2 regions of the Shewanella bicestrii genome follow, and region 1 is predicted to be linked to the other one. Evidence: predicted binding sites of a transcription regulator. Region 1 holds the regulator's gene; the other holds the start of a gene.
What was found. Region 1 encodes sigma-54, which starts transcription at its own class of promoters, with help from an activator protein. Its sites were predicted from a motif close to GTTGGCACGNNNNTNGNNT; they were not measured.

Region 1 (3,396 bases):
GGGTACTGGGCAGCGGCTAAGTCGCTGATAAGTTCCAGTACCTTTTTCTTACTGCCCGGAGTGGCGCAGGTCGTGCATTCCGGCCGCAGTATGGTACGAAGTTCCATTGCTAGTGTTTTGTTAACTTCTCTTTGTGTTTAATAACCTGACGATCAAGCTTGTCGATCAGGACGTCTATGGCAGCATACATATCTGCATGCTCTGAAGTCGCGAAGACTTCACCACCGGTGAGGTTGATTCTCGCTTCGGCAATTTGTTGCATTTTCTCAACATTGAGCACAACGTGCACATTATTGATCTGTTCGAAATGACGTTCAAGTTTTGAAAACTTTTCCTCAACATAAGCCCGTAACGATTCAGTAATCTCGATATGGTGTCCACTCAGGTTTATTTGCATATAAACGTCCTCCGATTTCCACTTTAGGCTATAAACTTTTACGCTGATTGGAAGGGGGAATAAGCATCGCTTCTCGGTACTTCGCAATGGTTCTGCGCGCAACGTTAATTCCCTGTTCTGCCAGAAGCTGTGCCATCTTGCTGTCGCTTAATGGTTTTTTCTGGTTTTCCGCTGCAACCAGTTTCTTAATGAAGGCTCTGATTGCCGTGGATGAGCACTCACCGCCATCATCAGTCCCGACGTGGCTTGAGAAGAAATATTTTAGTTCAAAAAGTCCCTTTGGGGTATGCATGTATTTTTGTGTCGTCACCCGTGAAATGGTGGACTCATGCATCTCTACCGCCTCGGCGATATCGTTCAGGACCATAGGTTTCATGGCTTCTTCACCGTATTCGAAGAAGCCCTGTTGATATTGCACTATGCAGTTTGCCACCTTGAGCAGTGTTTCGTTACGGCTTTCAAGGCTTTTGATAAACCACTTGGCTTCTTGCAGATGCCCGCGGATAAATTGGCTATCGGCTTGGCTTTTGGTGCTACGCGCCATGGCTGCATATTGCTGATTAACATTGATTTTTGGCATGTAATCTGGATTTAACTCGACCACCCAGCGACCGTTTTTCTTCGATACCGATACATCGGGGATGACATATTCTTCATCAACAGGGGTGATGAGCAAACCGGGGCGAGGGTTTAAGGTTTGGATCAGCGCTATGCTGTCCCTTAACTCGTCCTCTTTAAGTTTGGTCTTACGCATCAACAACCTAAAGTCGCGGGCAGCGATCAGATCTAAATGATCTTTGATCAACATGCGGGCGTTTTCGAGGTGTGGGGTATCCGGCGAAAAATGGGAGAGTTGGATAAGCAGACATTCGCTTAAATCCCTTGCGGCGACACCAACGGGATCGAAGTGTTGAATACGCTTAAGTACTGCTTCGACTTCATCCAGTTCTATCTCAGGATTGCCCATGGCCTCGAGGATATCTTCAGTACTTTGAGTGAGATAACCTTGATCGTCGATGGCATCAATAATCGCGGTGGCGATGGCTAAATCGGTTTCAGAGAAGGGCGTGAGGTTTTTCTGCCATTCTAAATGCTCGTACAGGCCTTCACTGGTTTCCCCTTGGAAGGGCATGTCATCTTCACGGCTGGCGCCAGAACCTGAGTTTGGCGAGGCGGTAAAGACTTCATCCCAGGTAGTATCCATGGGCAGTTCTTCGGGCAGGGATTCTTTGGTCAACGACTCGGCAATGTCCACGGTGGAATTGTCTTGTTCCTGTGGCAGGGCCGTTGTTTCGCTAAAGTCGGTATCGGCGATATCTTGCTTACGTTCGGTAGGCGCGTCGAATTGCTCCTCTTCCAGCTCGAGAAGAGGATTAGAGTCTAAGGCTTGCTGGATCTCTTGCTGCAGTTCCAATGACGACAATTGCAACAGACGAATGGCCTGTTGGAGTTGTGGCGTCATGGTTAACTGTTGACCCAGTTTGAGCTGGAGTGACGCTTTCATGTTACCGCTGATCCCTACGTTATTATTTTGAATTTAGGCCGCTTGTTATCATATTGATGGCGCTTATAAGCCAAAATTCAAGGCTAATTGGCTCTGTTTCAGTAACTATAGCCTGAATTGTTCACCTAAGTACACAGCCCTAACTTGCTGATTGTCTAAGATCTCTGCGGGAGTTCCTTCGGCAATCAGGTTTCCGTGACTAACAATGTAGGCATGTTCACAGACGTCTAAGGTCTCGCGCACATTGTGGTCTGTGATCAGTACCCCAAGGCCTCGGCTCTTGAGTTGTTCGATGATTTTCTTGATATCGATAACCGAAATCGGGTCGACACCGGCGAAGGGTTCATCGAGCAGAATAAACTTAGGATTGGCCGCTAAGGCGCGGGCAATTTCGACACGGCGACGTTCACCGCCCGATAACGACATGCCTTGGCTATCGCGAATATGGGTGATATGGAACTCTTCGAGCAGATGTTCCAGCTCTTCTTCGCGTTGATCGCGATTGAGCTCTTTACGGGTTTGCAGTACCGCCATGATATTGTCGTGCACGGTCAGCTTGCGAAAGATACTGGCTTCCTGTGGCAGGTAACCAATGCCTTTACGGGCGCGCAGGTGCATGGGATCGGCGGTTAAATCATCATCGTCGATAAAGATATGGCCTTTATCGCTTTTAACTAAGCCCACGACCATATAAAAGGTGGTGGTTTTACCCGCGCCGTTTGGGCCGAGTAGGCCGACGACTTGACCCGTTTTCACCGTCAGGCAGACATCTTTCACAACCTGACGACTCTTATAACTCTTAGCGAGATTCTGTGCTTTTAAGGTGATTTGGGTCATTTAGAGTCCTGTTTTTTCACAGGTTTGTCCGCGGGCTGGTTCTTGATCTCTTCCTGATAGTTATCAGGTTGAATAATGGTAATCACGCGATCATCACCGCTACCCGTACTCTCAGCGATCAATTTTTGCTGAATAATATCGTAACGGATGAGGTTACCCGTCACTTGGCTACCCGCTTGGTCTAGGCTCGCTGAGCCCGTCAAAGTTAGGGTGCGGGTCGCCATTTCGTAGCGAATTTCTTTCGCGCTCGCTGAAGCTGGGCGTCCATCGTCGAGGATCTGGCTATACGTCGCAGGATTACCGGTTGCCACTAAAATCTTGCTGTTTTCCCCTTCGGCAGAAAATGCACGTAGTTGATCTGCATGGATTTTGATCGATCCTTGGGTGACTTCAACCGGACCGAAGAAAATGATCTGGTTGTTTTTAATGTCCGCAGTTTGGCTAACGGCTTTAATTTTCACTTCTTGCTGTAAGTCACCAACCTTGGCGAAGGCGCTCATGCTGGTGATTAGCATTAGGCCGGCAAGTAATATGTTATTTTGCTTCATAGGTTCCTACTACCTGACTGGTCAATTGCACTTCCTGCGCGTTAAGGTCGGCATAAAGGCCTTGCCCTTGAATATTAAAATCTTTCCCTGTGACGTAAATGATGCGGTCA
Region 2 (3,396 bases), 720 kb from region 1:
ACTCACCATAGTCACTAATTGCTGCTTCATCACAGGCGAGAACCGCTGGATCATCTCCTGCATTTGGTTTTGAGTTTCTACACCTTGGCGCAAGGAAAGCTGCACTTGAGGAATATCTTGACGCTGGGTTGCCGGCGTTGCCAAAGAATGCAGTGAAGATACCGCTTTAAATTCCACAGGCTTAAACTCGCTGCCCGCCTCTTCACTGCCAGAACTTAAAGCAGCAACTTGGCTATCTTGCTGCGCATCGAGAGTAACCGCTAACTTAGCGTCTTTTAGCAAAAAGCCTGCTGAAATCTCGGCGCGGGATGGGTTGTCGGCAGTAAGATTCGGATCGATGGCTGCGGTACCTGATACATTAGCCGCCGCATTAGTGCCTAAGGTATTAAGATCGTTAGTATTCGCGGCTGTTGCCGCATTCGTCGTTAATACATCACTCGCAGAGGCATTGGCCGCTTTGATTGGTGTTTGATTATCAATGACTTGGGATCCCATACCTTGGGGTGCAAGAGCTTTATCTGCTGGCTGCGTCGACACATTTATCGCCTTAGCGCCAATTTCTGCGGTACCAAGCTCTTTTCCCCCTAATACGGGCTCACCCTCAATGGGTAAAATATTATTTTCGGGCGGTTTAACGAACTTTTCGCTGCGCAGACCTGTAAGTAACGCTGCATCATCAATCAAATGCGGCTCATCAACAGAGGTGCCTTGACTATCCGCTTCCGCAACAGTTACGGCCGCAACCAAAGCATCGACATCAGCAGCTGGAATCTGTGGCTCTACACTCTCAGTATCAGTGACATCAGCAGCTTGAATCGGTTGTTCTACACTTTCAGCATCAACGGCGTTCTGTTGTGAGGCTTGCTGTTGTAATAACTGTGCGGCGGCTTGCGCAGTATTTTGTCCGGCCACCTTTGGAGCGACAGCCCCAGAGTCTTCTGATTCAGTACTAACCTTCAGTTTGTTATCGCCAAGGCCAGTGTTAGTGGACTGAGCGAACTTAGCCATTTCATCGGAAAAAGTACCGTCAACAATAGAGCTGTCGGTCTGAGATTGATCATCGACTAATAACGAGGATGAGTCGGCATCGGCATCATCCGTTGCCGTGATATCAGCCTCAAGCGGCAAAGACTCGCCCGGCGCTGCCGCTTTCTTCATCTCATTTGCCATACCAATCTGGGCGAAAATCAAGTTGATATCGGCTTCATCATCAGTTTTGGTATCATCAGTGCTGGCTTCCGCTTTGGCAGATTTGACGGCCACATCCTGAGACACAGAGGTTTTAGTCGAGGGGGAAGATACGGATGTGACTGAAGCCAACGCTGCAGAAAAGTCTTCACTATTAGTATCTTGAGTCAATGCTTTACTTGAGCTAGCGCTATTTTTCGCGCTTGACGCTAATAGGATATTGTTCATTTGTTGCATATCAGCTCCTAAACATTCACCCGAAGACATAAAAACGTGTGGGCAAACGTCAATTTATGCGGCTATAGCCATCTCTGGTGTAAAGCAAGCAAATAAAGTGCCAATAAGTGAGGGTTACATTTAGAAGAAACAGCTTATACGCACAATGGCGAGCTTGGGTTAGGGTTTATTGCGGCGAAAAAACTGCTGAGAGGCAAATTCATCGGTCATCTTTTGCTCTTTTTTCAACTCAAGAGCTTGGCGTTTTTTCTCTTTATTATCCAAGAGCAGTTCAACCGCCTTGCGTTTCTTTTGCTTGTCAAGCCAATGTTGCTGACGATAGTTTTTCTGCTTCTCACCATCGGCGACCACACGATTTTGCTGGGCAATGGCCTCATCGATTTGCCGAATAAAACGATGGAATTGGTGATAATGGCTAGCGCTAATGGCTTGGCCCTGCTGGGACTGCATCTGCTTCATATAGTCCAAGCGATAATTGTTGAGTGCATCCAACTGATTTTGGCGCTTTTGACACTCTAGTTGCGCCGACTTTAGCAGCAGTGCGGCCTGCTCCTCTGCATCGAGGGCTAATTTCAACACAAGTAAGAGGGGATCGGCATTCGCCATAACAGTCTCGATTATTTACATTGTGCCGCGAGTTGCCCAAGCATGACTTGGCTATCGGCAAAACTAAAGGCATCACGCATGGTCTGCCGTAAAAAGGCATTCATCGCAGGTTGCAGGCGTATAGCGTTATCGATTCGCGGATCGCTGCCTTGGGCATAGGCACCAATCGAAATCAGATCCTTATTCTGTTGGTAGAGGGAATAAGTCTGCTTGACGCGGCGCATGGCTTCTAAGTGCTCGCTCGAAATCACCATTGGGGCCACACGGCTGATCGAAGCCTCAATATCGATTGCGGGATAATGCCCAGAATCCGCCAGCGAGCGTGAAAGCACAATATGTCCATCGAGGATCGCCCGAGAAGCATCGGCAATCGGATCCTGTTGATCGTCGCCCTCGGTCAGCACAGTATAAAATGCGGTGATAGAACCTTGTCCAGGCCCACCATTACCCGCCCGCTCAACCAAGCGTGGCAATTTAGCAAATACCGAAGGCGGATAACCTTTAGTTGCCGGCGGTTCACCTACGGCCAGAGCAATCTCACGCTGCGCTTGGGCGTAACGAGTCAGACTATCCATTAATAACAATACGTTATAGCCTAAATCACGAAAATACTCAGCGATACGAGTCGAAGTTTCACAGGCGCGAAGGCGCATCAAGGGTGAGGTATCGGCGGGCGCCGCCACCACAACAGAGCGTGCTCTGCCCTTTTCACCGAGGATTTCTTCAATAAATTCTTTAACTTCGCGGCCACGCTCCCCGACGAGTCCCACCACAATGATGTCAGCTGTCGTGCCCCGTGTCATCATCCCTAACAGCACACTCTTACCCACACCCGAGCCTGCAAATAGGCCCATACGTTGGCCCTTACCAACGGTGAGCATGGCATTGATGGCGCGCACACCCACATCGAGTGGTTCGGTAATCGCACGGCGAGAAAGTGGGTTGATGGCGTTACTGTGCCTTGGCGCCTGCTGTTCGGTCGATAACGCGCCAAGACCGTCTAACGGCACACCATTACCATCGAGCACGCGTCCCAATAGGGATAAGCCCACACTCAGCCCCGCTTGCTCACCGAGGGGGACGACACGGGCGCCGGGTAACACGCCGCGTAATTCCTCAATCGGCATAAGGTACAGCAGTTCATCGTCAAAACCGACGACTTCGGCAATCAACTCTCCAGCCATGGTTTCGATAGAGCACAGGCTGCCCACGGGCGCACGGCAACCACTCGCCTCTAAGGTTAAACCTACCACGCGCACAAGTTGACCACTGGCGACGGCTCGAAATGGCGGGACTTTGTCGATGCAATGATTCAATTTATTCAGCAGTTGATGGCGGCGATTTTGCATCTTGCTCTCCATCAGC

Region 2: a site for sigma-54 is predicted at 1,512-1,530, ahead of CF168_RS14150 (flagellar hook-length control protein FliK). Genes of this name have one in related genera too.

The regions. Positions count from the first base shown of each region.
Region 1 covers NZ_CP022358.1:3,971,996-3,975,391, reverse strand. The annotation lists gene ptsN (PTS IIA-like nitrogen regulatory protein PtsN) at 1-107, opposite strand, end outside; gene hpf (ribosome hibernation promoting factor) at 110-397, opposite strand; gene CF168_RS17435 (RNA polymerase factor sigma-54) at 426-1,901, opposite strand; gene lptB (LPS export ABC transporter ATP-binding protein) at 2,007-2,738, opposite strand; gene lptA (lipopolysaccharide transport periplasmic protein LptA) at 2,735-3,286, opposite strand; gene lptC (LPS export ABC transporter periplasmic protein LptC) at 3,273-3,396, opposite strand, start outside.
Region 2 covers NZ_CP022358.1:3,255,731-3,259,126, forward strand. The annotation lists gene CF168_RS14150 (flagellar hook-length control protein FliK) at 1-1,425, opposite strand, end outside; gene fliJ (flagellar export protein FliJ) at 1,585-2,031, opposite strand; gene fliI (flagellar protein export ATPase FliI) at 2,043-3,380, opposite strand; gene fliH (flagellar assembly protein FliH) at 3,349-3,396, opposite strand, start outside.